Regions from separate parts of the Streptomyces sp. NPDC127106 genome, predicted to be linked through region 2. Evidence: riboswitches for the same ligand, from Rfam matches in the RefSeq annotation. Region 2 holds a riboswitch; each other region holds the start of a gene.
The links. Region 2 has a riboswitch for cobalamin ahead of ACFVGY_RS09705 (ribonucleoside-diphosphate reductase subunit alpha). Riboswitches for the same ligand answer to the same signal wherever they lie in the genome.
Positions count from the first base shown of each region.

Region 1: linked by a shared signal. The riboswitch ahead of metE (5-methyltetrahydropteroyltriglutamate--homocysteine S-methyltransferase) and the one ahead of ACFVGY_RS09705 (ribonucleoside-diphosphate reductase subunit alpha) in region 2 are both predicted to bind cobalamin.
Region 3: linked by a shared signal. The riboswitch ahead of ACFVGY_RS20255 (energy-coupling factor ABC transporter permease) and the one ahead of ACFVGY_RS09705 (ribonucleoside-diphosphate reductase subunit alpha) in region 2 are both predicted to bind cobalamin.
Region 4: linked by a shared signal. The riboswitch ahead of ACFVGY_RS04040 (acyl-CoA thioesterase) and the one ahead of ACFVGY_RS09705 (ribonucleoside-diphosphate reductase subunit alpha) in region 2 are both predicted to bind cobalamin.

Region 1 is NZ_JBHXTC010000001.1:436,075-443,244, forward strand. Features, by position in the region: gene ACFVGY_RS01855 (short-chain fatty acyl-CoA regulator family protein) at 1-143, shown strand, start outside; gene metE (5-methyltetrahydropteroyltriglutamate--homocysteine S-methyltransferase) at 258-2,582, opposite strand; cobalamin riboswitch at 2,773-2,932, opposite strand; gene ACFVGY_RS01865 (tetratricopeptide repeat protein) at 3,092-6,187, opposite strand; gene ACFVGY_RS01870 (hypothetical protein) at 6,783-7,170, opposite strand, start outside.
Region 2 is NZ_JBHXTC010000007.1:64,146-71,315, reverse strand. Features, by position in the region: gene ACFVGY_RS09705 (ribonucleoside-diphosphate reductase subunit alpha) at 1-1,534, opposite strand, end outside; cobalamin riboswitch at 1,681-1,821, opposite strand; gene ACFVGY_RS09700 (GNAT family N-acetyltransferase) at 1,871-2,368, opposite strand; gene ACFVGY_RS09695 (Uma2 family endonuclease) at 2,447-3,031, shown strand; gene ACFVGY_RS09690 (YbdD/YjiX family protein) at 3,104-3,307, opposite strand; gene ACFVGY_RS09685 (carbon starvation CstA family protein) at 3,304-5,457, opposite strand; gene ACFVGY_RS09680 (GntR family transcriptional regulator) at 5,649-6,410, opposite strand; gene ACFVGY_RS09675 (extracellular solute-binding protein) at 6,711-7,170, shown strand, end outside.
Region 3 is NZ_JBHXTC010000023.1:24,222-31,391, reverse strand. Features, by position in the region: gene ACFVGY_RS20265 (hypothetical protein) at 1-394, shown strand, start outside; gene ACFVGY_RS20260 (flavodoxin family protein) at 464-1,219, opposite strand; cobalamin riboswitch at 1,526-1,724, shown strand; gene ACFVGY_RS20255 (energy-coupling factor ABC transporter permease) at 1,752-2,444, shown strand; gene ACFVGY_RS20250 (energy-coupling factor ABC transporter substrate-binding protein) at 2,450-2,812, shown strand; gene cbiQ (cobalt ECF transporter T component CbiQ) at 2,816-3,565, shown strand; gene ACFVGY_RS20240 (energy-coupling factor ABC transporter ATP-binding protein) at 3,562-4,383, shown strand; gene ACFVGY_RS20235 (PadR family transcriptional regulator) at 4,419-5,015, shown strand; gene ACFVGY_RS20230 (EF-hand domain-containing protein) at 5,187-5,399, opposite strand; gene ACFVGY_RS20225 (tRNA-dependent cyclodipeptide synthase) at 5,656-6,438, shown strand; gene ACFVGY_RS20220 (cytochrome P450) at 6,419-7,170, shown strand, end outside.
Region 4 is NZ_JBHXTC010000002.1:305,417-312,586, reverse strand. Features, by position in the region: gene ACFVGY_RS04055 (ABC transporter ATP-binding protein) at 1-379, opposite strand, end outside; gene ACFVGY_RS04050 (FecCD family ABC transporter permease) at 349-1,437, opposite strand; gene ACFVGY_RS04045 (ABC transporter substrate-binding protein) at 1,443-2,432, opposite strand; partial or broken gene ACFVGY_RS04040 (acyl-CoA thioesterase) at 2,704-3,114, opposite strand; cobalamin riboswitch at 3,183-3,408, opposite strand; gene ACFVGY_RS04035 (sigma-70 family RNA polymerase sigma factor) at 3,524-4,222, opposite strand; gene ACFVGY_RS04030 (hypothetical protein) at 4,357-5,142, opposite strand; gene ACFVGY_RS04025 (acyl-CoA dehydrogenase family protein) at 5,321-6,577, opposite strand; gene ACFVGY_RS04020 (CoA transferase) at 6,722-7,170, shown strand, end outside.

The DNA.
Region 1 (7,170 bases), on a different contig from region 2:
GCATGGGGTGCAGGCTCTGCGAACGCCTCGACTGCCCCCAGCGCGCCGTCCCGCCCCTCGGCCGCACCCTGGCGGTGGACGAGAACAGCAGCACCTTCGTCCCCTACCCCGTCGGGGACGCTCCCGCCTCCGCCCGCGCCTGACCGTTCCTCCGGACCGTCACCCCGTGCGGCGCAGTGAGCTGGCCCGTCGAGGAAATCTCCCGGCTGCGGCGCCTCGGGGACGGCACGCCGCCGCCCCCGGGGCAACCGTGCGGGTCAGGCGTTGTCGGCGGTGAGACCGGCGCGGACCTCCCGGGCGGCGGCGACGAGGTGCTCCAGGGAGGCACGGGTCTCGGACCAGCCGCGGGTCTTCAGACCGCAGTCGGGGTTGACCCACAGCCGCTCGGCCGGGATGGCCCCAAGACCGGTGCGCAGCAGGCCGGCCGCCTCCTCGGTGCTGGGGACACGGGGTGAGTGGATGTCCCAGACGCCGGGGCCGGCCTCGCGCGGGTAGCCGTGGGCGGCGAGTTCCCGGGCGACCTGCATGTGGGAACGGGCGGCCTCCAGGCTGATGACGTCGGCGTCGAGGTCGTCGATGGCCTGGACGACGTCGCCGAACTCCGCGTAGCACATGTGGGTGTGGATCTGGGTGTCCGGCCGGACCCCGCTGGTCGTGAGGCGGAACGCCTCCGTGGCCCAGGCCAGGTAGGAGGCGTGGTCGGCGGCCCGCAGCGGCAGGGTTTCGCGCAGGGCGGGCTCGTCGACCTGGATGACGGAGGTGCCGGCGGCCTCCAGGTCGTTCACCTCGTCCCGCAGGGCGAGCGCCACCTGGCGGGCGGTCTCGGCGAGCGGCTGGTCGTCCCGTACGAAGGACCACGCGAGCATGGTGACCGGCCCGGTCAGCATGCCCTTGACCGGCTTGGCCGTCAGGGACTGCGCGTACGAAGTCCAGCGGACGGTCATGGGCTCGGGGCGGGAGACGTCGCCGGCCAGCACCGGCGGGCGCACGTAGCGGGTGCCGTACGACTGGACCCAGCCGTGCCGGGTGGCCAGGTAGCCCGTCAACTGCTCGGCGAAGTACTGCACCATGTCGTTGCGCTCGGGCTCGCCGTGCACCAGCACGTCGAGGCCGGTCTTCTCCTGGAAGGAGACCACGTCCTCGATCTCGCCCTTGATGCGTGCCTCGTAGCCCGCCGTGTCGATCCGGCCGGCCCGCAGGTCCGCGCGGGCCGTGCGCAGTTCGTCGGTCTGCGGGAACGACCCGATCGTGGTGGTCGGCAGCAGCGGCAGGCCCAGGTGCGCCCGCTGGGCGACGGCACGCTCGGCGTACGGCTGCGCGCGGCGCCCGTCGGCGTCGGTGACGGCCGCGGTGCGCGCCCGGACGGCCGGGTCACGGGTGAGTGCGGATCCGGCACGGGAGGCCAGGTCGGCCCGGTTCGCCGCGAGTTCGGCCGCGATGGAGTCCGTGCCCTGGGCCAGTCCCCGGGCCAGGACGGAGATCTCCTGCGTCTTCTGCCGGGCGAAGGCGAGCCAGCGGCGGACCTGCGGGTCGACGTCGCGCTCGGCGGCGGCGTCCAGCGGGACGTGCAGGAGGGAGCAGGACGCGGAGACGTCCACGCGCGCGGCGAGGCCGAGGAGCGTGCCCAGGGTGGCCAGGGACTTCCGGTAGTCGTTGATCCAGATGTTGCGGCCGTTGACGACGCCGGCCACCAGGCGCTTGCCGGGCAGACCGCCGACCGCCGCGAGGTCCTCCAGGTTCGCACCGCCCGCCTCGGTGAAGTCGAGTGCCAGGCCTTCGACCGGCGCCTTGGCCAGGACGGGCAGGGCCTCGCCCAGCCGCCCGAAGTAGGAGGCGACCAGCAACTGCGGCCGGTCGGTGGCGCCGCCCAGTTCGCGATAGGCGCGGGCGGCGGCGTTCAGCTCGGCCGGTGTGCGGTCCTGGACCAGGGCGGGCTCGTCGAGCTGCACCCACTCCGCCCCCGCCGCGCGCAGGTCGGCGAGGACCTCCGCGTAGACCGGGAGCAGCCGGTCCAGCAGCGTCAGCGGCTCGAAGTCCGCCGCCACGCCGGGAGCGGGCTTGGCGAGCAGCAGGTAGGTGACCGGGCCGACGAGGACGGGGCGGGCGGCGTGGCCGAGCGCGAGGGCTTCCCCCAGCTCTTCGACCTGCCTGCCGGAGTTCGCGGTGAAGACCGTATCGGGGCCGAGTTCGGGGACCAGGTAGTGGTAGTTCGTGTCGAACCACTTGGTCATCTCCAGCGGTGCGACGTCCTGGGTGCCGCGGGCCATCGCGAAGTAGCCGTCGAGGGCGTCGGCGGCGACGGCCGTGCGGTGCCGCTCGGGGACGGCGCCGACCATGACGGTGGTGTCCAGCACGTGGTCGTAGTACGAGAAGTCACCGGTCGGCACCTCGTGGACACCGGCCTCGGCCAGTTGTTGCCAGTTCGAACGGCGCAGGCCGGCCGCGGTCTCCCGGAGGCCGTCGGCGGTGACGCGGCCCTTCCAGTAGCCCTCCACGGCCTTCTTCAGTTCGCGGTTCTGACCCTGGCGGGGGTAGCCGTACACGGTGGCTCGTGCTGCCGTGGCTGCGGGATTCGCTGTCACGGAACTCTCCTTCGCGAGTTGTGTCCAGGACGCCCCGGCGACGGGACGCGGACGCGGACGCGAAGGAACGACGGACCGGGCGGCCCACGTCGCGGGTTCGCCCGCACGTGCCGCTCGTCATGTACGCCGACCCGCCCACGAGGTCACCGGGATCTCCGCATGCGGATGGGTCCGCGCGCGGGCAACGGGCAGGTCTTCGGACTCGCGGGCACGCCTGCCGGGCGCTGTACCCGGCGGACACCTACTGGCCGTCGCTTCCCAGGACCGGTTCCGGTCCCAGTGCGTATGACGGCGGTCGTTCCCGCTCACCGCTGCGGGGCAGTCCCGGATTCCCACCGGGTTCCCTCTTACGACGCATCCCGCCTGGCGGACGGGGCGAACCAGCTGCACCGACCACCCTAGGCCGCCCGCCCGCTCACCGACGACCCCTGCCCACTATTCGGACTCATCGCCGACGCCACGGCCGTCTCCACCGTCACCCGGGAGACCAACTCCTGCGCCTACCGCTGCTACCCCGGTCCACGACCTGGCCGCCCGTGATCTTCCGCTTGGCGGCCAGCGCCCCGTCCCCCGGACCTGGGCGGACGAGTTGCCGCTTCGGCGGAGGCTGCCGCCAGATGGGCTTGGGTGGATCTCGTCAACGGGTCGCCCTCACCCAGCAGCGGAACGCACATGAAGAGGACTCTCCGGTAGAGACGAATGGCTTTCCCCAGATCGCCCGCCGCGTGGTGGGCTTGGGCGAGGTTGTGGCCGGAGGTGAGGGAATCGACGTGCCCCGGGCCGAGGGTGCGCTTCTGGGTGCGGAAGGTCGTCTTGAGCAGCGGGAGGGCGCGTGCCGCGTCTCCCGCCTCCAGGTGGGCGAGAGCCAGGTTGGCCGCCGACGTGAGGGTCTGGGGGGCGTCATTGCCCAGCGTTCGTCCGTGGGAGGCGAGGATCCGTTCGTACAGCGGGATTACCTCGGCCGTGTTCCCCGCGTCCCGGTGGGCGGAAGCGAGGGCGTGAAGGGCGTTGAGGGTCCGGAAATGCTCCTCGCCCAGTGTGCGGACGTATGCGGCGAGGGCCTGCTCCAGGAGGGGGATCGCCAGGGCCGGCTCACCGGCCTCCAGGTAGGCGGACGCCAGGTTGAGGCGGGCGGAGGGGATGTGCGGGTGGTCCTCGCCCAGCGTGCTCACTCCCTCGGCAAGGGACCGCTGGAACAGGGGGATCGCCCTGTCCGGATCTCCCCTCTCCATGTGGACGAGAGCAAGGTTGCTGCGGGCGTTGAGGGTGTCGGGGTGGTCTGCGCCGAGCAGACGCAGCCGGCTTTCGAGGATCTGATCGCAGAGCACGGTTGCCTGGCCCAGGTCTCCTGCCACCCGGTAGGCCCCGGCCAGACTCTCATAGGCGGCGAGGGTGTCGGGATGATCCGCGCCCAGGACCCTCAGCCGGTTTTCGAGTACCTGCTTGCCGAGCGGGATCGCCCGCTTGGTATCCCCGGCCTGGACATAGGCATCGGCGAGGTAGCCGCGTGCGGCGAGGGTGTGAGGGTGGTCGTCGCCCAGGGCGCGCGCCCGGTCCTCGACCGCATGCTCGTACTCGCCGATCGCGCGGGCCGTGTCTCCCGACTCCTGGTGGGCGGAGGCGAGGTTGGTGTGGGTGGCGAGGGCGTACGGGTGGTCCTCACCCAGGACCTGAACCTGCTCGCGGCGGAGCCGCTCGTACAGCGGGACGGCCCGGGTCGGGTCGCCCGCGGCCTGGGTTGCCTGGGCGAGGATGAGACGGGCGGCGAGGGTGTCGGGGTGCTCTTCCCCCAGCACTTGGGCGCTGATGGCGACGGTCCGCTCCTGCAGGGCGGCGGCTCGGTCGAAGTGCCCTCCCGCCAGGTAGGCGGTCGCCAAGCCGCTACGGACGACGATGGAGAGGTAGTGCGCTTCGCCTCCCAGGCGGACGCTGTCGGCGAGGGCCTGCTCGAACATGGCCGTCGCCCGGCGCACGTCCCCGGATTCCAGGACGACCCCCGCGAGGTTGGACCGGGTTCCGACGCTGAGCGGATGGTCCTCGCCCATGTGCCGCTCGATCACCGCGAGGGCCCGCTCGAACAGCTCGATGGCCCCGGCCAGGTCACCGATCGCCTGGCGGGCGGCGGCGAGGTTGTTCAGGGAGTCGGAGGTGCGGTGGTGATGCGGCCCCAGATTTCGTTCTCGGAAGGCGAGTGCCCTCTCGAGGTGCGGGACGGCCCGGTTGCCCAGCCCCTGGCCGTGGAGGTATCCCCCCGCGTGGTTGAGGAGATCCGCCGTGGCGGGCAGGTCGGCGGAGGCCGGCGCGTTCTGGACCAGGGCGTCGATGTGCGGGAGGAGGCTGCGCCACAGGGGCCATGAGGCGGGATCCCGCCAGGAGGTGGGCAGAACGACGTCCTGCAGGAGGCACGTCGCGCGGACGCGGGCCACCTCGACGAGGATCCGGTCGCGGTGCGGATCGTCGGGGTCGGGCGTGCGGGCCAGACCCTGCACGAGTCGATGCACCGAGAGGGTGCGGGCGGCCGGATCGACACTGATCATGCTGTAGGCGTTGAGGACGCCGATCGCGCCGGCCACGTCGGGGGGCGCGGCCGTACCGTCGAGGAGGTGGGCGGGGATGCGGTCGGGTGCGTACCAGGCCAGGGTGCGCAGGACATCGACGGCGGACGGCTGGAGTTCGCCGATACGGTCCAGCGTCACGCGCCAGACGCGGGCGACTGAGCGCTCGGCCGCAGTGCGGCCTTCCTCTCCTCGCCGAAACGTTTCGGCCGGGTCCTGACGCAGGAGGTCGAGGTAGGTGCGCGGGGTGAGCAGGGGGTTCTGGGCGAGGTAGGCGGCGGCCTGGCGGACCGCCAGGGGCAGATGGCCGATTTCGGCGCACAATTCGGCAGCGCCGTCGAGATCGCGGGGGCCGGCGGCGTTGATGATGTCGCGGAGCAGGGCGAGGGACTCGGACGGGGCCAGGACGTCGAGCCGGATGACGGTGGTGGCGGTGGTCCAGGTCGTGGCGAGGCGGCTGGTGATCAGGAAGCGGCCGCCGGGAGCGCGGGCGAGCAGTGCGGCGATGTCGGCCGGGTCGTTGACGTTGTCCAGGACCAGGAGCCAGCCGCTGTGCCCCGCCAGCCATTGGAGGGCGTACTCGGCCAGGGCCTCCGCCGTGAGCACCTTGGCCAGGGCGGGCTGCAGGGCGATGGCCAGTCCGGCCAACCCCTGCTGGACGCCGGCCGGACCATCGGCGGTGATCCACCGGATCGTCTTCAGCCCGCGGGAGCGGGAGCGGGTGGCTGCCCAGTGGGCCGCCAGAGCGCTCTTGCCGACTCCGCCGAGTCCGTGGACCGCTTGCAGGTGCACCTCACCGGGCGACCGCAAGGCGGCGTCGAGGGCGTCGAGTTCGGACTCTCGGCCGACGAAGTGTGCGGGCAGGTAAGGCAGGTCGTTCATCCCCCGAGGGGCCTTCACCTTGGCCGCGGAACGTAACACCTCGGGTGGCAGCAGAACAGAGGAGTTGTCGTTGTAGATGCCCGTGACGGCTATGCCGCCGTTGTACGCGAAGGCGTTCCCGCTCCCCGCCACCTGCTGCACGGACGTTGGGGGAGAGATGTCACCCATCACACGCAGACCTTCGACGGCCGTGCCCCGTGCCATGGTGCGCCCGCCCGTGTCACGCCGTCTGCCCCAGCGCCATTTGGCCATGACCGCTCTCCGATCCCTCGGCTGTTCCGTAGTCGATGCCCACCCGACGGCTACGCGTCGGCGATACCGCTGATCGCTCGGGATCCCGGGCCGCTGGCCTCAGTGTCCCCGGTGTTCACGGCTCGCGCGGCCCGACCGACCCTTCCGCCGGTACGCTCGACACCCGTCACCGCAGTGCCTCCGTCTCTGTTCACCGCCCTACCGGTGGCAGCGGCCGGGGCACCGTCCGGGCCGGTGACGAAGACGAGTAGCGCCCGCAGCTCCTCGGCCACCCGCTCCTGGTCCTCCGGCGTCAAGGCTCTCCGACAGGCTCTCGAAGCGTGCCTGCCGTATGCCTCCCCACCGTGCGCGCTCCCTTCCCGGGTCCGCACCCGTGCCCGGTGCCAGCACCGCCCGCAGCCGCCGCGAACGCCGCCGACGCCTCGACCAGCCCGGTCCTCCCCCTTGGTCTGCCGGTCGGCCCCCTGAGCCGACCGACCGGAAAGCCAGTAGGACCACCCTAGGCGTCGTCTCAATTGGTGAGGCGCCGTCGAATGAACGGCGTCGTTCCCAGGACGAGTGCGGCGAAGACGGTCAGTCGTTGAAGGCCGGGCTGAGCGGCGAGGCTGCTGTGCTGGAGGCCGTAGGTCGCGTACCAGTTGGCGGCGAGGTCGGTCGCCATGACGACGCAGGCGAGGTCGGCTCCTAGGCGTTTTCCCCCGATGAGGAACATGGCGGCGAGCGTGTCGAACAGCGCAAGCGAGGACCAGTAGAGGTTGAGCCAGCCCGGTGCCCAGTCGTGGGAGTGTAGGCCGTGGCTGAGGAAGTCGGTGACGTGCGTGGAAGCGCCGACGAAGAGCAGGGCCGCTGCGATGACACAGACCCATATGACCGTCCAGCGCGGGGTGTGGTGCATCCAT
Region 2 (7,170 bases):
AGCGGCCGGCCTCCTCGGTCGGGTAGAAGTTGATGTCCACGACCCGGTCGAGGAAGGTCACGGCGGTGCGGACGGTCTCGTCCAGGCGCTCCCAGTCCATCGCCCCCTCCCCGCCGCCGGCTCCTGCCAGCACGAACGCGCCGAGGTTGACCGAGCCGAGGTTGCAGACGGCCGTCTCGCCGTCGTTGGTGACCTCGATGATCTCGGTGCACAGGTTGGAGGAGTGGACGACCGTGCCCGGCAGGGCGGTCTGGTTCGCGGTCCGGTTGGAGGCGTCCTTGAACGTCATCCAGCCCTGGCCGGTCTGCGCGAGGGTGCGCATCATGCGGCCGTACAGCTCGCGGGCCGGCATGGTCTTCTTGGCCAGGCCCGCCTGCTCGGCCTTGACGTAGGCGGCGTCGAACTCGTCGCCGTACAGGTCGACCAGCTCGGGCACGTCGGCCGGGGAGAACAGCGACCACTCGCCGTCGGAGTTCACGCGGCGCATGAACTCGTCGGGGATCCAGTGCGCCAGGTTCAGGTTGTGCGTACGCCGGGCGTCCTCACCGGTGTTGTCGCGCAGCTCCAGGAACTCCTCGATGTCCGCGTGCCAGGTCTCCAGGTAGACGGCGGCGGCGCCCTTGCGGCGGCCGCCCTGGTTCACGGCGGCGACGGAGGCGTCGAGGGTCTTCAGGAACGGGACGATGCCGTTGGAGTGGCCGTTGGTGCCGCGGATCAGCGAACCGCGGGCGCGGATGCGGGAGTACGACAGCCCGATGCCGCCGGCGTGCTTCGACAGGCGCGCGACCTGGTGGTAGCGGTTGTAGATCGAGTCGAGCTCGTCCAGCGGGGAGTCCAGCAGGTAGCAGGAGGACATCTGCGGGTGCCGGGTGCCGGAGTTGAAGAGCGTGGGGGAGGACGGCAGGTAGTCCAGGCGGCTCATCAGCCGGTACAGCGAGGCGACTTCCTCGACGGCCTCGATGCCGTCGTTCTCGGCCAGACCGCAGGCCACGCGCAGCATGAAGTGCTGCGGCGTCTCGATGACCTGGCGGGTGATCGGGTGGCGCAGCAGGTAGCGGCTGTGCAGGGTGCGCAGGCCGAAGAAGCCGAAGCGGTCGTCGGCGCCCTCGCCGAGGGTGTGCTCGACCAGCGCGTCGAGGCGGGTGGCGTGCAGCCGGACGAACTCGGCGGTGCGGTCCGCGATCAGGCCCTCGCGGTGGCCGACCTCGACCGAGGCGGAGAAGGACGTGGCGCCCTGGCCCGCGGCCTCCTCGGCGACGGTGATCGTCAGCAGCCGGGCGGCGAGCCGGGAGTACGCCGGGTCCTCGGAGATCAGACCGGCCGCGGCCTCGGTGGCCAGCCCGCGCAGTTCGGCCTCGTCGGCAGCGGCGCTGCGGCCGCGCAGGGCGGCGGCGGCGACCCGGCCCGGGTCGGTGTCGGGAAGGTCGGCGGTCAGCTCGGTGAGGGTGCGCAGCAGCGCGGCCCCGGGGCCCCCCTCAGTTCCGTTGTCGGACGGGTCGGACTCGGCGCGCGGTGCGGAAGGCGCGATGGTCACGGGGGGAGCTCTCCCTCGCTCGGCTCCGGGACGGCGGCGGTGCGGGCGCGAGCGGGCGCGCGCGGGCAAGGGGCCCCGAGGGCAGCACCGCGCGACGTCCGCAGGCCCTACCGCGAGGCCCGGACGTGGTCGGCACCCGGTTCGGTCGAGCCGGGCGCGCCGTCGGCAGGTCGTCGGACTTCGGTGACACCGATGGGTGTACTTCATACCGTTGCGGGACAGTTCCGGATTCGCACCGGATTCCCCTGCGGCGACAGCGAGGACGAGCATACATGTGGGGGGAGGTTTCTGTGCGACCCCCTAGATGTTGTGTCCGGCCCTTTGCTGAGCGTGGCCTCACAGCTCCAGTCGGTAGGTGAGCAGGGTCAGTGCGGGGATCGGGGACCAGTCCAGTTCCGGGGTGCGGACGAAGCCCAGGCGGGCGTAGATCCGCTGGGCGCCGCGCATCGCCGGCTGGGTGGACAGGGTCAGCGCGGTGACCCCGTCGAGGGCGCGGGCCCGCTCGATGCACGCCCGTACGAGGGCCTCCCCGACGCCCGTGCCGCGCGCCTCGGGCGCCACGGCCAGCATGCGGAACTCGGCCTCGTGCGGCCCGGCGACGTCGGCGAGCGGGCTCCCGGGCGGGGCGAAGGTCACCCCGCCGAGCATCTCCCCGTTCCGTACGGCGACCAGCACCTCGCCGGCGGCGGCCCGGCCGGCCACGTCGCGCAGGACGTTCAGGTAGGTGTCGTCCTCGTTCTGGTCGAGCAGCCCGTCCCCGGTGTAGGCCTGCCCGGTGATCTCTCCCAGCCGTTCGTACTCGGCGGTCGCGGCACTGCGGATGTCGAAGTCCATGCTGCCGAGTGTGCCGGACGGGGGCCGCCGCCCGGCGCTATCGTCGGGAGCAGCACCGTCGAGAAAGGCGAGCGAGGCATGACCGTGATGACCGACCGGCCCCACATGCTGACCGACGAATTCGAGGCCCTCGCGCGCATAGGCGCTCGGGAGATCGAGGGACTGCGGCTGGAATTCATCGACGGTGTCATCAGGAGCAAGGCCATGCCGGACGGGGACCACGGGCGGATCATCCAGTGGCTCACGCGGATCTGTATCCAGCACCAGCCCGAACTCTGGCTGCACCAGGGAATGGGGATCAAGGCGCAGGAGTACCGGACCGGGCGGGCGATCCCTGATGCCGTACTGGCACATGAGGACGCTTTCGTGGGGCAGGGCGACTGGGCTGACGCCGAGCCGATCCTCATGGCCGTCGAGGTGACATCCTGGGATTCGGACACCCACCGGCGTGACCACGTCGAGAAGCCGCGGGCCTACGCGGAAACGGGCATCCCTGTCTATCTGCTCATCGACAGGGCCAAGTGCGAGGTCTCCGTCTACAGCCAGCCGAACGGCCGCCGGTACGAGAACGTTCACATCGTGCCGTACGGGTCGGACATCGTCCTCCCGGAGCCCGTCGGCATCACCCTCCAGACAGAGGTCCTCAAGGACTGGGTGCGCTGACAGTCGGCTGTACGCGCGAGGGGCCCTGCCGAATACGGCGGGGCCCCTGTACGTGCGCCGGTGCGGCAGCGCTCAGCAGCAGCGGAAGCCCTCGCGGGGGTCCGCCTCGCGGGCGTCGGTGCGGGTGCGTTCGAAGGCGCGGCGGGTCATGACCTCGGCGTCCGGGTCGTGGGAGCGGGCGTGCGCGACGTACCGGTCGTACGCCGCCTCGCCGGAGAACTCCCGTACGTAGAACCGCGCCTTCGCCAGCGCGCCGCGCACCCCGCCGCCGCTCACGCCACGGGCTCCTTCGCGCGGCCGCCGCCCGAGTCGAGGCCGGCGGCGGCGAGTTCGGCCCGCTCCTCCGGCGTCGCGATGAGCCCGGCGGGGGCGAGGATCTTCGACTCGGTCCACGGGACCTCGGTCAGCCGGACCGTCTCGGGGCTGCGGACGGCCCGGAGGCAGGTGCGGGCCGCGTCCAGCAGCACGATGATGATCAGGACGGCGAACAGCCCGGCCAGGACGCCGTCGACGGTGGCGTTGGTGACCACCGTGTGCATCTCGTCCATGTTCTTCGCGGGTGCGAGCACCTTCCCCGCGTCGATGCCGTCCTGGTACTTGTCGCGCTGGGCGAAGAAGCCGACCTTCACGTCGTCCGAGAAGATCTTCTGCCAGCTCGCGGTGAGGGTGACGGCCACGTCCCACACCAGCGGGACGCCGGTCACCCAGGCCCACTTGAGTCGCCCGGACTTGACCAGCAGGGTCGTGCAGACGGCCAGGGCCACCGCCGCGAGCAGCTGGTTCGCGATGCCGAACAGCGGGAAGAGCTGGTTGATGCCGCCCAGCGGGTCCTTGACGCCGACCCACAGGAAGTAGCCCCAGCCGCCCACGACGAGGGCGCTGGCCAGCCAGACGCCGGGCTTCCAGCTGACGTCCTTGAAGGACTTGTGCACGTTGCCGAGGGTGTCCTGGAGCATGAACCGGCCGACGCGGGTGCCCGCGTCCAGCGTGGTCAGGATGAACAGCGCCTCGAACATGATGGCGAAGTGGTACCAGAAGGCCTTCATGCCCGCACCGCCGACGACGGCCGAGAAGATCTCCGACATTCCGAGTGCGAAGGTCGGTGCGCCGCCCGTACGGGACAGCAGGGTGGCCTCCTCGACGTCCTTCGCGGCCTGGGCGAGGAACTCCGGCGAGACGGAGAAGCCGAAGTTCGTGACCGCCTCCGAGGCGGTCTGGACGGTCGTGCCGACGACCCCGCCGGGGGAGTTGACCGCGAAGAACAGGCCGGGCTCGATGATGCACGCGCAGATCATCGCCATCACCGCGACGAACGACTCGGTCAGCATGGAGCCGTAGCCGATGACCCGGACCTGGGTCTCCTTCTGGATCATCTTCGGGGTGGTGCCCGAGGAGACCAGGGAGTGGAAGCCGGACAGTGCGCCGCAGGCGATGGTGATGAAGACGAACGGGAACATCGACCCGGCGAAGACCGGGCCGTCCCCGCGGGCGGCGAAGTCGGTGACCGAGGGCATCTTCAGCGTCGGCATGGCGATGACGACGCCCAGGGCGAGCATCGCGATCGTGCCGATCTTCATGAAGGTGGAGAGGTAGTCGCGGGGCGCGAGCAGCATCCACACCGGCAGCACCGAGGCGATGAAGCCGTACGCGACCATCCAGATGATCAGCGTCTCCTTCTCCAGGGTGAAGGTGGCGGCCAGCGAGGACTCGGCGACCCAGCCGCCGGCGACGATGGCGAGCAGCAGCAGGGCCACGCCGATGACGGAGACCTCGGTGACCCGGCCCGGCCGCAGCACGCGCAGGTAGAAGCCCATGAACAGGGCGATCGGAATGGTCATGCCGATGGAGAACACGCCCCAGGGCGAGTGCGCCAGCGCGTTGACGATCACCAGGGCGAGCACCGCCAGCAGGATGATCATGATGGCGAACACGGCGACGAGGGCGGCGGCTCCGCCCACGGGGCCGATCTCGTCCCGGGCCATCTGGCCGAGCGAGCGGCCGTCGCGCCGGGTGGAGAAGAACAGGGTGACCATGTCCTGGACGGCACCCGCGAAGATGACGCCGGCGACGATCCAGATGGTGCCGGGCAGGTAGCCCATCTGCGCGGCGAGCACCGGGCCGACGAGCGGTCCGGCACCGGCGACGGCGGCGAAGTGGTGGCCGAACAGCACTCGGCGGTCGGTCGGGTGGAAGTCGACACCGTTGTCAAGGCGTTCGGCGGGCGTGGCCCGGGTCTTGTCGACCCGCAGGACCCGGTGCGCGATGAAGCGCGCGTAGAAGCGGTAGCCGATGGCGTACGAGCCGAGTGCGGCGGCGAGCAGCCAGGCGGCGGAGATCTCCTCGCCGCGGGAGAGCGCGAGCACGGCCCAGCCGATGGCCCCGATGAGGGCGACGAGCACCCACACGGCGATCGACTTCGGGGTCATGCGGCCTGATGCGGAAGGCGAGTCCGGTGTCGTTCCCGAACTCGCCGCGTCCCGTTGGGTGTCTGTTGCTTCCGGTTCCGGCATGATCCTCGTCCCCTCGTTGATCATCTGCGCAAGCGCAGGGAATCTACGGGGGCCGACCGCTGAACGTAAGCCCCCGTCCGTATAGCGGAACGAGAGTCAACTACGGATCAGACGGCGGGGCGCTGGAGTCGGGCAACGAACTTGTATCGATCTCCGCGGTAGACCGACCGCACCCACTCGACCGGCTCCCCGTCGGCGTCCAGGGAGTGCCGGGAGAGCATCAGCATCGGCAGGCCGACGTCCGTGCCGAGCAGCCCGGCCTCGCGGGGGGTGGCCAGCGAGGTCTCGATGGTCTCCTCGGCCTCGGCGAGCCGCACCCCGTACACCTCGGCGAGGGCGGTGTAGAGCGAGGTGTACTTGGCCAGGGAGCGGCGCAGGGCGGGGAAGCGCTTGGCCGACAGGTGGGTGGTCTCGATGGCCATCGGCTCGCCGCTGGCCAGGCGGAGCCGCTCGATGCGCAGGACGCGCCCGCCTGCGGCGATCTTGAGCAGGCCGGCCAGGGTGTCGTCGGCGGTCACGTAGCCGATGTCCAGGAGTTGGGAGGTGGGCTCCAGGCCCTGCGCGCGCATGTCCTCCGTGTAGGAGGACAGTTGCAGCGGCTGGGAGACCTTCGGCTTGGCCACGAAGGTGCCCTTGCCCTGGATGCGTTCCAGCCGGCCCTCGACGACGAGTTCTTGGAGGGCCTGGCGCACGGTGGTGCGGGAGGTGTCGAACTCGGCGGCGAGGGTGCGCTCGGGCGGGACGGGCGTACCGGGCGGCAGCGTTTCCGTCATGTCGAGCAAGTGTCGCTTGAGTCGGTAGTACTTGGGCACGCGCGCGGTGCGCGTGGCCGCACCGCCCTCCGGCTCGGTCGCCCCTTCGGTGGCCATCGCCGCCCGCCTTCCCGACTCCAGTTTCGCTGCCGTCACCGGCTCCTCCGATATGTGCGGTCACATGGTGACACGGGTGGGGGGACGGGCCCCCGTCCTCCCCCAGGTGTCGGTCCGGTAACGGACGCGGCACCCGATCATTAGACCCTTGACACCCCTATAGGTCTAGGCCAAGCTCCCGGTACTGGTCTACACCAATATGGATCAGATCCCGGCCCCACGGGCAGTACTTGTGCAGTACTCGGTGCATCACCGCGGCGGGCGAGGGAAGTTGCAGGCAGCATCCCTGAGGAGGGTGGCGTGAAGCGCAAGCTCATCGCGGCGGTCAGTGTCGCGGGCATGATGGCCGGTGTCGCGGCGTGTGGCAACGGGGGCGGCGACGACAAGGGCACGGCCGACGCGGGCGGCGCCAAGGAGATCACCGTCTGGGTGATGGACGGCTCCGCGCCGAAGGCCTGGATCGACGAGGTGAACAAGGAGTTCTCGGCCAAGCACCCCGGCGTCACCGTCAAGGTCGAGGTCCAGGCGTGGAAGGGCATCCAGGAGAAGGTCACCACCGCCCTGTCCGAGAACACCCCGCCGGACGTCCTGGAGCTCGGCAACACCCAGACCGCGGGCTACGCCGTCACCGGCGGCCTCGCCGACCTCACCAAGGAGAAGGGCAAGCTGGGCGCCGACGCCTGGCAGAAGAGCATGCTCGCCTCCGCCGAGTACGAGGGCAAGCTCTACTCCGCCCCGTGGTACGCCGCCAACCGCGTCG
Region 3 (7,170 bases), on a different contig from region 2:
CGTCGTGAACGCCCGCTGGGCCGGGCACTGCGCGTACGACCGGATCGTCATCGACCTGCGGGGCCGCGTCCCCGACGTCGAGGTCACCCGCGTCCCGCGGCTGTACCGGGACGGCTCCGGCGCGCCCGTCCCGCTCGCCGGGAAGTACTTCCTGCAGATCCGCCTGCACCCCGCCGACGCGCACCTGCGATCCGGTGAGAGCACCTACCGCGGGCCGAAGCTCGCCAGGATCGACCTGCCCGCGCTGAAGGGCTTCGCCATGACGGGCGACTTCGAGGGGTACGTCACCTTCGGCGCCGCCTTCGACAAGAAGCCGTCCTACACGTCGTTCACCCTGCGCTCGCCCGACCGGTTCGTGCTGGACGTCGCGCACCGGAACGTGTGCTGCGGCTGAACCGCGGCACGGACGGGCGCCCGTGGCACGGCTCCCCCGCCCGGGCGCCGGAGCGCCCGGCGGGGGCGGTCAGCGGTGCTCGGGGTTGGGGAAGTCGAAGCGGCAGCCGGCGTCCCACTCGGAGCGCTGGTTGCCGTGGGCGGGAACCCCGCCGGAGCGCTTGAGCAGGGCGGCCAGGTGCATCAGGTTCCAGGACATGAACGTCGTGTTCCGGTTGGTGAAGTCGTTCTCCGGCCCGCCCGAGCCCGGGTCGAGGTACGAGGGCCCGGGCCCCGCCTCGCCGATCCAGCCGGCGTCGGCCTGCGGCGGGACGGTGTACCCGAGGTGCTGGAGGCTGTACAGGACGTTCATGGCGCAGTGCTTCACGCCGTCCTCGTTGCCCGTGATCAGCGCCCCGCCGACCCGCCCGTAGTAGGCGTACTGGCCCCGCTCGTTCAGGATCGACGAGCAGGCGTAGAGGCGCTCGATGACCTGCTTCATCACGGAGCTGTTGTCGCCGAGCCAGATCGGTCCGCACAGCACGAGGATGTCGGCGGCCATGATCTGGCTGTACAGGACGGGCCACTGGTCGGTTTCCCAGCCGTGCTCGGTCATGTCCGGCCAGACCCCGGTGGCGATGTCGTGGTCGACGGCGCGGATCAGCGAGGTCCGGGTGCCGGCCGCCTCCATCACGGCGCGGCTCCGCGTGATCAGGCCCTCCGTGTTGCTGGTCTCGGGCGAGCGCTTGAGCGTGCAGTTGACGTAGACGGCGGTCAGGTCGGAGTAGTCGAACGCCCCGGCGTTCGCCCCCGGCTGCGGTGTCGCGGTGTCGTGTTCTGCGGCCACCCTCCCAGCCTGCGGGCGCGCCGTACGCTCCGGCGACCGGAAGGCACCCGTCTGGGGGCCCGACCGCGGCAGCCGCGCCCGCCGCGCACCGCGCACGCCCGGGCGCCGCCGGTTGAAGCGCGGGAGCGGAAGAGCGCCGCAGCGCGCGCCGGTCCGCCGTGGCAGCGGCCCGGCGCCGGAACTTCCTTGGCCCCGCCGCGGTTTCGCCGACCCACCCGGAGCGCGCCGGCCCGCCACCGGCCCGAAGCGGAATCCCCCGGCCCAACCAGCCTCCCAGGTCCGGGTTGTTACGCGTCCACGGGCGGATTAGGGTCATCAGGCCTTGGTGTACGGGAAACCGGTGGAAGACCGGTGCGGCCCTCGCCACTGTGAACGGGAAGTCCGGCTCCACTCCTGCGGGAAAGCCACTGGGCGGCGCGGGGAGGGACCCGCACCGCCCGGGAAGGCGGAGCCAGGGCATCAGTACCCGTGAGCCAGGAGACCGGCCAAGGCGCGTTGTCCATCCACGAGGTGCTGGAGAGGTCTCCCACTCATGCATATAGCCGAGGGGTTTCTGCCCCCTTTGCACGCGGCCGCCTGGGGCGCCGCGTCCGCTCCCTTCGTCGTCCACGGGGTACGGGCCCTCACCCGCGAGGTGAAGGCCAACCCGGAGAGCACCCTCCTGCTCGGCGCGTCCGGAGCGTTCACCTTCGTCCTGTCCGCACTGAAGATCCCTTCGGTGACGGGCAGCTGCTCCCACCCCACCGGAACCGGGCTCGGCGCGATCCTGTTCCGGCCGCCCATCATGGCGGTGCTCGGCACGATCACCCTCCTCTTCCAGGCCCTGCTGCTCGCGCACGGCGGGCTGACCACCCTCGGTGCCAACGTCTTCTCCATGGCCATCGCCGGGCCGTGGTCGGGGTACTGCATCTACCTGCTGCTGCGGCGCTCCCACGTCCCGCTGATGGTGTCCGTGTTCTTCGGCGCCTTCTTCGCCGACCTCGTCACCTACTGCGTGACCTCCGTGCAGCTGGCGCTGGCCTTCCCGGACCCGGGCACGGGCTTCTCGGGCGCGCTCGCGAAGTTCGGCGGCATCTTCGCGGTCACCCAGATCCCGCTCGCCGTGAGCGAGGGCCTGCTCACGGTCCTGGTGATGCGGCTGCTGATGCAGTCCAGCAAGTCCGACCTGGTACGGCTGGGCGTCGCCAAGCTCGCCGGCCGCCCCGAGCAGAAGACGGCGGTGTGACGCGCATGAACCTGAGCCGGAACGCGAAGATCAACGGTCTGCTGCTGCTCCTGGTGGCGGCGCTGGCCGTGCTGCCCCTGGCCCTGGGCCTCGGCGAGGGCAAGGAGGAGCCGTTCACGGGCGCCGACGCGCAGGCGGAGGCGGCCATCAGCGAGCTGAAGCCGGATTACGAGCCCTGGTTCTCCCCGCTGTACGAGCCCCCGTCCGGGGAGGTCGAGTCCGCTCTGTTCGCCCTCCAGGCGGCGCTGGGCGCGGGCGTGCTCGCGTACTACTTCGGCGTCCGCAGGGGCCGCCGCCAGGGCGCGGCCGCCGCGGCGGCGGGGACGTCCCCCGCCGACTCCGCGCCGGTACCCGCCACGGAGTCGTAGCCGGTGCTGCCCATCGACGTGGCCGCGCACAGCAGCCGCTGGCGGGGCCGCCATCCGCTGGAGAAGGCGCTGCTCGGGCTGGGCCTGACGGTCAGCGCGCTGTGCCTGCCGGCGTGGCCCGGCGGACCGCTCGTGGCCGCCGCGACCCTCGCCGTGCTCCTCGGGCCGGCCGGGGTCGCCGGGCGGCAGCTGTGGCGGGCCTTCCGGATCCCGCTGGGGTTCTGCTTCACCGGGGCGCTGCCGCTGCTGGTGGCGGTCGGCGGCCCGGCCGGTCCGGTGTCGATGGCCCCGGGCGGACCGCGGCTCGCCGCCGAGCTGCTGCTGCGGACGTCGGCGGCCTCGCTCGGGGTGCTGCTGTTCGCGTTCACCACGCCGGTGTCGGACGTCCTGCCCCGGCTGGTCCGGGCCGGGGTGCCGGCGCCGGTGGTGGACGTGGCGCTGGTCATGTACCGGATCGGCTTCCTGCTGCTCGACTCCCTCGCCCAGGTGCGGCGCGCGCAGGCGGCCCGCCTGGGGCAGGCGGGCCGGGCGGCGGCATGGCGCTCGGTGGCCGGGCTCGCCGCCACCTCGTTCGTACGGGCCTTCGACCGCGCGGCGCGCCTCCAGTCGGGCCTGGCCGGGCGCGGCTACGACGGCGCACTGCGGGTGCTCGTCCCCGAGGCGACCCTGTCGTGGCGCTTCCTCGCGGCCTCGGCGGTCCTGCTCACGGCCGTGGCCGTGCTGACACTCACCCTGAAGGGGCTCTACCTTTGAACCCGTTGGTGGAACTGGCCGGCGCCGGTTATGCGTACGAGGACGGCCCGGCGGTGCTGACCGGCGTGGACTTCGCCATCGCCGAGGGCCGGGCGCTGGTCCTGCTCGGCCGCAACGGCAGCGGCAAGACCACGCTGATGCGGCTGCTCAGCGGCGGCCTGCGGCCCGGCTCGGGCGAACTGCGGCTGGACGGGACGCCGGTCGGGTACGACCGGGCGGGCCTGACCCGGCTGCGGACGGCGGTCCAGCTGGTGGTCCAGGACCCGGACGACCAGCTCTTCGCCGCCTCGGTGGAGCAGGACGTGTCCTTCGGCCCCATGAACCTCGGCCTGTCCGCCGAGGAGGTGCGGGCCCGGGTGGACTCCGCCCTGGCCGCGCTCGACATCACCGGGCTGCGGGACCGCCCGACGCACCTGCTCTCGTACGGGCAGCGCAAGCGCGCGGCGATCGCGGGCGCGGTGGCGATGGCCCCGCGCGTGCTGATCCTCGACGAGCCGACGGCCGGACTCGACCCGGACGGGCAGGAGCGGCTGCTGGACACCCTGGCGGGGCTGCGCTCGCGCGGCACCACGGTGGTGATGGCCACGCACGACGTCGACCTGGCGGTGCGCTGGGCCGACGACGCGGCGGTCCTCACCCCGTCCGGGATCCGCTTCGGCCCGGCCGCGCGGCTGCTGGCCGACCCGGGCCTGCTCGCCTCGGCCGGCCTGCGCCAGGCCTGGTCGCCGGCCGTGGCGTCCCTGCTGCGGGCGCGGAACCTGCTGGGCCCGGACGCCCCGGGGCCGGGCACCCCCGAGGCCCTGGCCGCCTGGCACTAGTCGGCGACGGCGTGCGGCGAACCTAGGATGACGGCATGTCGCTGCCGCACGCCATCCTCACCGCCCTGCTCGAAAAGCCCTCGTCCGGGCTGGAGCTGACCCGGCGGTTCGACAAGTCGATCGGGTACTTCTGGTCCGCGACGCACCAGCAGATCTACCGCGAGCTGGGCCGGCTGGAGGAGGCCGGGCTGATCCGGGCCCTGCCGAGCGAGGCGCCCGTGCGGGGGCAGAAGAAGGAGTACGAGGTCCTGCCCGCCGGCGGCGCGGAGCTCGCGCGGTGGATCGGCGAGAGCCAGGACCCGAAGGCGATCCGGGACCCGCTGCTGCTGCGGATCCGGGCCGCGGGCGTGGTCGGCGTGCAGGGGCTGGCCGGGGAGCTGCGGCGCCACCTGGAGCTGCACCGGCGGCAGTTGGCGCTGTACGAGGCCATCGAGGAGAAGGACTTCCCCCCGGAGCGGCAGTCCGACGAGGACCGGCTGCGCCGGCTCGTGCTGCACGGCGGCATCGGCCTGGAGACGTTCTGGCTGCGCTGGCTCGAGGAGGCGCTGGGCGAGGTCGAGGACATGACGCGCCCGGGCGGCGCCGCGGGTGCCGCCCCGGAGGCCCCGACCGGCCCCGGCGGCGCGGCGTAGGCCCCGGTCGGCCGGCGGCGCGGCCGTCGGGCGCGGTTCCCCTGCGGGCTGTCCTCCGCGGGCCGCGTGGGCCGTGCGCGGGGCCGTGCGCGCGGGGCCGTGCGCGGGGCGGGCAGGCCGCAGCCCCCGGGCCGCCCGGCAGGGGCGGTACGGGGGCTGCGGCGCGGTGCCCTACTTGCCCAGGGAGGCCCAGAACTCGTCGAAGGTCAGCAGGCCGTCGCCGTTCGCGTCCTTGGCCGCGATCACGGAGTCCGCCACCGGGCCCGTGACGAACGGGTCGCCCATCTCCGCCATGGCCCGACGGAACTCGTCGGCCGTGACGAAGCCGTCACCGTCCGCGTCGAACCTGCCGAACGTCGCCCGCGCGCTCTCGATGTCCGCCACTGGGATCCACCCCTTCTTGGTGCTCGTTGACCGGCTCAGGGTAGCGGCAGCCGGGAACGGCCGCCGCTACCGGGTCCCGTTCGGACGGCAGAAAGAAATTCAATTACCGTTCCGTAGCGCGGAAGTGATGATTCCGGCCAAGAAATCCACCCCGGGCTTGTCACGTTCCGGGGTCACCGCATAACGTACCGGCATTGCCGCCACACCAGGAGCGCAGGGCTCCCAGGGACATGCGGCAACAAGGGCGATCACACAGGTGACGATCACAGCAGACGCATCATTCGAAGTTCTGCCCTTCACCCGCGCGTGCCGCCATATCTGGGATGAGGGCGACCATGTGCTCATCGGAGTGAGTCCTGGGAACAGCTACTTCAGCTCCGAGCGCATCAACAGCCTCGCCCGGTGGGCGGTACCCCGCTTCGCGCAGGTCGACTTCGTGTACGCGGACCTCCATGTGGACCGCATGTTCGCAGCTTTCGGCTACAGCCGGGAGCATGCGCAGAAGCGAGCCGCGAAGGAGATCAAGGCGGTCCGCCGACGGATCGTCAAGGGCGTCGAGGAATCGGGGCACCCGCATGCGGGGGTCCGCGTGCGGGCACTTTCGGAGTTCCAGCCCCACCCCGTTTACCAACTTCTGCACCGGCGCGTGCTCCATTTCCTGGAAACCGACGATGAATTCCGCAAGGGCTGCGAGGAGATGGCCCTCCATTTCGTCGGTTCGAAGTTGCCGGAAGGTGAATCCATCACGGACGACCAGTTGCAGGTCTGTTTCGACTACCTGGCGGCGGAGCTGCCGTTCTTCGTGGACACCCCGAGCATTCTCGGCGTGCCGTCGTCCGTGGCGGCGTACCACGTCCGGATGCCGCTGACGGACGTCCTCTTCGCGCGCGGCGGGGGCCTGCGCGCGACGCGCAACCAGGCCTACGCCGTCGTACGGCCGGAGGCTGCCGGGGCGGCCCGCCCGGCACCCGTGCCCGGTGGCGCGGCCGCGAACCACGTACCGACCGAAGGGAACGCCGATGAGCGTCGAGCAGCGTGATGCCGGGGCGGACCGGCACGGCGGGGACGCGCCCCTCCTCGACTTCCCGCTGTCGCGGCGCGGCGACGTGCTGCCGGAGGAGTGCGCCTGGCTGCGGGAGAAGGCCCCCGTCGCCCGGGTCCGCACCCTCACCGGGGACCGCGCCTGGCTGGTCAGCAGCTACGCGCTGGCCAAGCAGGTGCTGGAGGACGAGCGGTTCAGCCTGAAGGACACCGCCGACCCCGGGGTGCCCCGCCAGTACGCGCTGACGATCCCGCCCGAGGTCGTCAACAACATGGGCAACATCAACAGTGCCGGCCTGCGCACCGCGGTGATGAAGTCCCTGAGCCCGCGGCAGCAGGGCCTGCAGGACTGGCTGCGCGCCACGGCGGGGGTGCTCGTCGACGGGCTCGTCGCCGAGGGCGGGCCCGTGGACCTGCGGGCGGGGTTCGCCGACCCCTTCTCGGCCGCTCTGCACTGCCGGGTGCTGGGGGTGCCGTTCGAGGACTGGCGGCGCCTGATGTCGGGGCTGGACGTCGCGTTCATGACCGCACGCGCACCGTTCGCCGACTCGGCGCTCAACTGGTACAAGGACGTCGGCTACTTCGCCGGCCGGCTGGGCGCACAGCTCGCGCTGCCGGCCGAGCAGCGTACGGGGCTGCTCGGCCGGTTCGCGGAGCTCAAGGAGGCCGACCCGGACTCGGCGCACCTGACCGACGAGATGTTCGCTACGGTCGCGGTCTCCCTGTTCGG
Region 4 (7,170 bases), on a different contig from region 2:
CGAAGGCCCGCTTGTGCGGGGTGCGGCCCATGGCGACCACGTCGTACACGGTCAGTGCGAAGTCCCCAGACGTTTCCTGCAGTACGGCCGCGAGGCGCTGGGCGACCCGCTTGCCGGGCAACCGCCACACGTCCTCCCCGTCGAGCAGGATCCGGCCTGTGGTGGGGCGCAGCGCTCGGTAGAAGGTGCGCAGCAGGGTGGACTTGCCGGCGCCGTTGGGGCCGACCAGGCCCACCACCTCGCCGGGCGCCACGTGCAGTGACGCCTGGTCGACCAGGACCTTGCCGTTCACGACGACGCTGACGCCCTGGGCGTCGAGACGACCGGGTTCACCGGTGGACGGGTTGGTCACCGAGCGGCCTTTCGTCGCATCAGCCAGAGGAAGAACGGGCCGCCGACCAGGGCGGTGAGGATGCCGACCGGTATCTCTTCGGGGCTCATGAGCGTGCGCGCGGCAAGATCGGCGCTGATCAGGAATGCCGCTCCGAGGAGGGCTGCAGCGGGCAGGGCGCGGCGGTGGTCGGCGCCCACGAGCAGCCGCACCACGTGCGGCATGATCAGTCCGACGAATCCGATCTGCCCGCTGACCGCGACGATCGTACCGATCATCAGGGCCACCAAGGTGAACAGGGCGCCGCGGAAGCGGTGGACGTCCAGACCGAGAGCCGCTGCGGCTTCCTCGCCGGCGAGCAGGAGGTTGAGGGGACGGCAGACGCCGAGGAGGACGGCCGTACCGAGCAGGACCGCGCCGACGGGGATCCACACCGTGGTCCAGGTGGTGCCGGCCAGTCCGCCGAGCATCCAGCGCAGCGCGGACTGCGTCTTGTGCGGATCGTTCGAGGTGACGATCAGGAAGCTCGCCAGCGCAGACAGCACCTCCGCCGTGGCCACACCCGCCAGGACCAGCCGTACCGTCGTCATCCGCCCACCGGAGCGGGCGAGGAAATAGACGGCGACCAAGGCGGCCAGGGCGCCGCAGAACGCGGCCACCGGCAGGGTGAACAGCCCGAACACGGTCAGGTTCAGGACCAGGACGAGCACCGCGCCGACCGACGCACCCGAGGACACCCCGAGCAGCATCGGGTCGGCCAGCGGGTTGCGCACCAGGGCCTGGAGCGCCATCCCGGCCACCGACAGACCCGCACCCACCACGCCGGCCAGCAGTACGCGGGGCAGACGTACGTCGACGACGATCGTCTCGCGCACCGGGGTCCACGTCGGCTCGGCGAGCGCCGGGTGCACGCGGTGCAGCAGGATGCCCCACACCTGGTCGGCCGGGACGCTGATCGATCCCGCTGCGATCCCGGCCGTCGCGGCGCAGACCACCAGAACGCCGCAGAACGTCAGCACCAGGCCGTACGGGGTCCGGCGGCGACGCGCGGGGACGGGCCGGCTCTCCTCGCGAGGGCCGGCCTCCTCGGCCGCCGGGGCCTTCACCCCGGTCACCGGACGCGGCCCGGGTGCAGCTGCTTCGCCAGCGACTCCACGGCCGACGGCATCCGGACGCCGAGCACGGTGGAGGACAGCGGCAGGACCGCGAACCGCTGGTTCCTGATCGCTGGCACGTCCTTGAGCGCCGGGTTGGCCAGCAGGAACTTCTTCTTGTCCTCGACGGACTGGTCGCCGTAGTCGTAGATGACGATGGCCTCGGGGGAGCGCTGCGCGACCTGCTCGAACGAGACGTCGCCGAAGGCCTTGTCGAGGTCGGCGAAGAGGTTCACGCCGCCGGCCCGCCGGATCATCTCGTTGCCGATGCCTTTGCCACCGGCGGTGAACGCCGTCTTGTCGCCGCTGTCGTAGACGAACAGCTTGACCGGGGTGACACCGGTGAGCTGGGTTTCGACCGTGTCGAGGGTGGCGTGCAGCTTCCCCAGCCGCTCCTCCGCCCGCTCGGGCACACCGAAGATCTTGGCGAGGGTGCGGATCTCCTCGTCCATGGAGGCCACGGTCACCGGGCCGGTGGGGCACTCCTCGGTGTTGAGGTACGTGTTGATCCCGGCCTTGGTGAAGGCGGCCCGGCTGCGTCCTTCCTTCTCGTCGAAGGTGGAGGCCCACCCGCCGTAGACGAAGTCGGGCTCGGCCTCCAGGAGGACTTCGAAGGAGGGGTACTCCTTGGAGACGACCTTCACGCTGTCGTAGGCGGCCTGGTACTCGGGGAGGATCCGGTCGTCGAGATAGCCCGTGCCCACCATCGACTTCTCCAGGCCGAGCGACAGCAGGACCTCGGTCGCGTGCTGGTTCAGCGAGACGGCGCGCCGCGGCGGTCGCTGATAGGTGCTCTTCACCCCGCAGTTGTCGATCGTGACCGGAAACCCTTGGGCGGGCGCACCCGCCGACGAGGTGGCGGAGGGCGCGGTACCGCCTCCGCAGCCGGATATCAGCAAGGCCACGGCGAAGGCGGACAGCACGGACTTCGGATGGTTGCGGGGCATGGGTGGTCCTCTCACCGCAGATGGATCGGATGTTCTTCACACCTCGTCGAAGGCACGGGGCGAGCGAGGGTGTGCGGCCCGGTGCGTGGGAGTCCAGCCAGCCCCGGTACACCCCACTGCGACCGCTGCTGCACGCTGGATCGCCCAACGGGCTGCTGGACAGCGGGACGGCGTCCCCGCGCGACGGCGATGCCCTTGGAGGCGCGGGGCGTTCTCACCGGCTCCGGTGCGACGCGGCCTACGAGGGGATCGGGTGGGGGATGTCGAGGGCCGGGACGGGCCGCGGCCTGCCGTCCGCGTCTATCGCGACGAAGGTCATTCTCGCGGTCGCCACTTCGGCAGCGGGGCCCGACGCGTTCCAGCGTTCGGCGCGGACGCGTACGCCGACCGACATCGAGGTCCGGCCGGCGCGTTCCAGCTCGGCGTCGACACTGAGCAGGTCACCGGCGCGCACCGGCGCCAGGAAGGCCATCCGGTCCACGGCCACGGTGACGGCGGGGCCGTCGGCATGACGCCCGGCTGCGGCAGCGGCCGCGTCGTCGATGAGCTTCATCACCACGCCGCCGTGGATGGTTCCGTACAGGTTGGTGTCGTGCTCGCTCATGATGTGGGCGAGCGTCACCCGGGAATCGCCGGGGCCCTTGGCGGTGCACCCCACGGCGGTGGCAGTCTGGTCGGCCACGTCAACTCTCCTTCGCGAGTCGCGGCAGAAAGGCCCTGGAGATCGTCCTCCGGGACCCCGCATGCGCCTTCGGCATGCGGGCAACGGGCAGGTCTTCGGACTCGCGGGCACGCCTGCCGGTTTCCCGGCGGGCCCCTACTGGCCGTCGCTTCCCAGGACCGGTTCCGGTCCCAGTGCGTATGACGGCGGTCGTTCCCGCTCACCGCTGCGGGGCAGTCCCGGATTCCCACCGGGTTCCCTCTTACGACGCATCCCGCCTGGCGGACGGGGCGAACCAGCTGCGCTCACAGCCTACCCGTGACGAAGACACGCCCGGGGGCGGCACCGCATGCCAGCGGACCGAAGGGGTGTGGTGGACGGGGCGGGGCACGCGCACGCCGTGCCCCGCCCGCATCCCTCACCTCCTGGTTCAGGCGAGCAGTGCCACGGCCCGGAGGGCGGGAGCTGCCGGCACGGCAGCGCGGCGCCGCTGCGGTACGGGACGGTCCTGTTCTGCGGTGGGCACCTCGATGTCCGTGAGGAGCGCCATGAGCGAGGACCGGGCGCGGGCGACGCGGGAGCGCACCGTACCGATGGGGCATCCGATGGCGTCGGCCGCCTCGACGTAGGGCAGCCCCAGCAGTTGGGTGAGGATGAAGGCCTCGCGGCGTTCTTCCGGAATCGTCGCCAGGAGTTCGGCGAGGGCGATGCCGTCCTCGAACCCGGGGAGCCCCTGGGGCTGTGCTTGTTCGGCGGCGGTCTGCCAGTCGTGGCGGTCCGCCAGGCGTGGCCGGGCGGCGGAGCGGCGGAGGCTGTCCACGACGGTGCGGCGGGCAATGGACAGCAGCCAGGTGCGGGCGGAGGAGCGGCCCTCGAACCGGGGCAGCGCCTGGAGGGCCCGTACGAAGACGTCCTGGGTGAGGTCGTCGGCCGCCTGGGGGTCGGCGCTGAGGAACGCGACGTACCGCCAGACGTCGCGTTGGAGGGAGCGCACGAACCGGTCGGCCTTCTCGGGGTCGCCGTCACGTGCGGCGAGCGCGAGTCGTGTCACGGCCTCGTCGCTACTGGGGGTGTGCCTGGCCGTCTTCGGCTCGGCGGGATCCTGGCGGGTGCTCGGGGCAGGGGTCATCGCCACAAGGTCCTTACGCGTGTGGTGCCCGGCGTCGCAGTCGGCGGGCCGGTGGGGTGTACGGCCTGCCGGAGGGCATGGCCGATGCCCGAGGCTCGGCGGGGATCGCCCGCGCGTGCTCGGGGAGCCGGCTGTCAGATGACAGCGGTTCCCGCCGGCGGACCCCGTGAGGTGATGACGTTGATCAGGAAGAGCTGCCGCAGCGGGCTGCTGTGGCGCTCGCGGCGAGCGTGCAGCGGTGGCCGGTGCGGCACCCGCGTCGGGGCCAGGAGCAGCCGCAGCGGCGTCCAGAGCCATGCCGCGAAGGTGCGCAGGAGCCGGAAGGCGGCCTGTTCTCCGTAGGCGAGCCAGAGTCCGGCGATGACGGCGGCCAGCAGGTGCGCCGCCAGCATGCCGGACGGTGACATCGACATGCCGGCCATGGCGTGCGCGTCCGGCACGGGCGTACCCGCCGCGGCGTCGACCATGCCGTGGAGGGCGTGGGGGGCGTGTGCCCCTGCATCCGCCACTTCCGTGGTTCCGGGGGGCGGCTGCTGCACCTTGGCGCCGAGGCCGGCGTCGTCGACCAGGCGCGCGGCTTCGGACGCGGACAGTTCAGTGTCCCCGCACGTCAGGTACTGGGCCCACTCCTGCGCGAAGGACCGGCCGGACCGGAGCGGTTGGCCGAGGGACTGGACCAGGGAGAACCCCGCGTGCAGTGCGGCCTGGACGGCGATCGCCACCGTGGTGACGGCGAGGAGCCCGCGCTCGGTGCCGGCCAGGGACCAGGCGAGGGCGGACGTGCCGACGAGCGCGGCAGCCATGGCCCAGCCGGCTACGGGCGTTCCCGACATGAGCACGTGGCCGGTGGCCGCGAGCAGCACGCACAGGGCTGCGAACGTCGCAGCCCGTACGGCTCGGGAACAGTGGCCTGGTGTCATTGCGGGCTCATCCTCGCACCCTCGTCGAGCGCGTTGCACCGGGGTGCGGATGGTGTGAGTGGTTCCCGTCCGGTTTCCTGCTCCGGACGCGGGCGATGTGGTGCGGGCCATATCGGGACGGGGGAACTGGTCGCAGTGCTCGACCGACTGACTTCGCATCAGGCAGTTGCGGCGAACCTCAGGAGGAGATGGTTGTGCCGGCGGAGGAAGCAGCGACTGCTGCGCCGGGGAGAGACGAAACAGGCTGCGCGCCGTGGCCGCGAAGGACCCGGCGGGCCACGGAGGTGATGTGCAGTTCATCCGGGCCGTCGAGGATGCGGGCGGCACGTCCGCTGCGGAACAGCGCGGGAAGCGGGGTGTCCGGGCCGAGTCCGGCGGCGCCGTGGACCTGGATGGCGGAGTCGGTGACCTGCTGGAGCATCCGCGCCGCGGCGACCTTGGCGAGCCCGACCTCGACATGGGCGTCCTGCCCGGCGTCGATGAGGGCCACCGCCTCGTGGACCAGGGGGCGAGTGGTGCGCAGGGCGAGCAGGGCTTCGAAGACGTGCTGCTGGACCAGCTGGTGGTCGCCGAGCGGTCCGCGGGATCCGCTCCGGGTGGCGGCGCGCTCGCACATGAGGTCGAAGGCGCGCTGCGCCTGGCCGAGCCAGCGCAGGCAGCGCAACGTCCGGCCCAACTGCAGCCGCTCCCCGGCGACGGCGAGTGCCCGGCCCGGCTCGCCGACCAGGTGGTCGGCCGGCACCGGCACCCGGTCGAGCTCTATCTCGTACTGGCCGGCCGCACCGAACACCGGGAGTTCACGGACGACGCGGAAGCCGGGGGAACCCGTCGGTATCAGGAGCAGGGACAGCCCCTCGCGGTCCCCGGTGGCGCCTGTGGTGCGGGCCAGCACGGTGACCAGGTCGGCGGTCGCGGCTCCCGAGGTGAACCACTTGCGGCCGGTGACGATCCAGCTGCCGTCCGCCCGACGTTCGGCCCGGGTAGCGGTCTGGAAGGGGTCCGTGCCGGGCGCACCGGGCTCGGTCATCGCGTAGCAGCTGCGGATCTCTCCGGCGACCAGGCCCGTGAGGTACTCCTCACGGATCCGGCTCCCGCCGTGGCGCGCGAGCATCGTGACGTCGAGGAGAGGAGCGGAGCCGAGAGCAACGGGTCCGTGATCGCTGACGCCCTCGGCCTCGGCCAGTGCGGCATACGCCCCCAAGGCAAGGCCCCCGCCGCCCAGTTCCACCGGGAGCGGCAGGGCCCACAGGCCCCCCTTCCGGGCCCGGTCCCGCAGCTCGCCCAGGGCGGCCGCCGCCGCAGGGCCTCCCGCGTCCAGCACCGGCTCGTACGGGATCACCTCGGCCCGGACGAACTGAGCGACCCGATTGCGCAACTCGGCCACGTGCCGGTCACGTTGGGCGTGCGCGGTGTGGGCTGCGCCTGACTCTGCCACTGCTTTCCTCCAGATTTCCGGGAACCCGTGGGAACGGTTGTCCGACTGTCTGTCCGTGGAACTGGTCGGGTGCGCATGCTGCCGGGTTCCCGAGGATCCGGAAACGTCCCGGCGCGGCCACCGCCGCGCCAGGAGAGGAGAGGCATGGCGTCACCAGCAACCACGCAGACGGTCCGGCCGCTCGACACACTGCGCTTCGACACCTCGGGGCCGCCGCAGATCACGAGCGAGTTGGCGGACCGCCTCCGGCTGCTCGGCGCACAGGGCGAGCCCGTCGGGCAGGACGACGCGGCCACCGGACACGTCATGATCACAGGAGCAGGATTCGAGCCGGTCCACGCGACCACCGGCTGGGGCGGCCCGGAGGCCGGCCTCGTCGACGAGGCCACCGTGCAGGCCGCCACCGGCGTCATGGCCGTCCACGGCCGGCGCGACGGCGGCCCGCGCGGCCTGGCCGCCGACTACACGGCCACCGCCACCGCCGTCCTCACCGTCCAGGCACTCCTCGCCACCCTGATCGGGTCGGCCCGGGGCATCGAGCCGCAGCAGGTCACCACGAGCGCGGACCGAGCCGGGCTGCTCGCCGTCTCCCA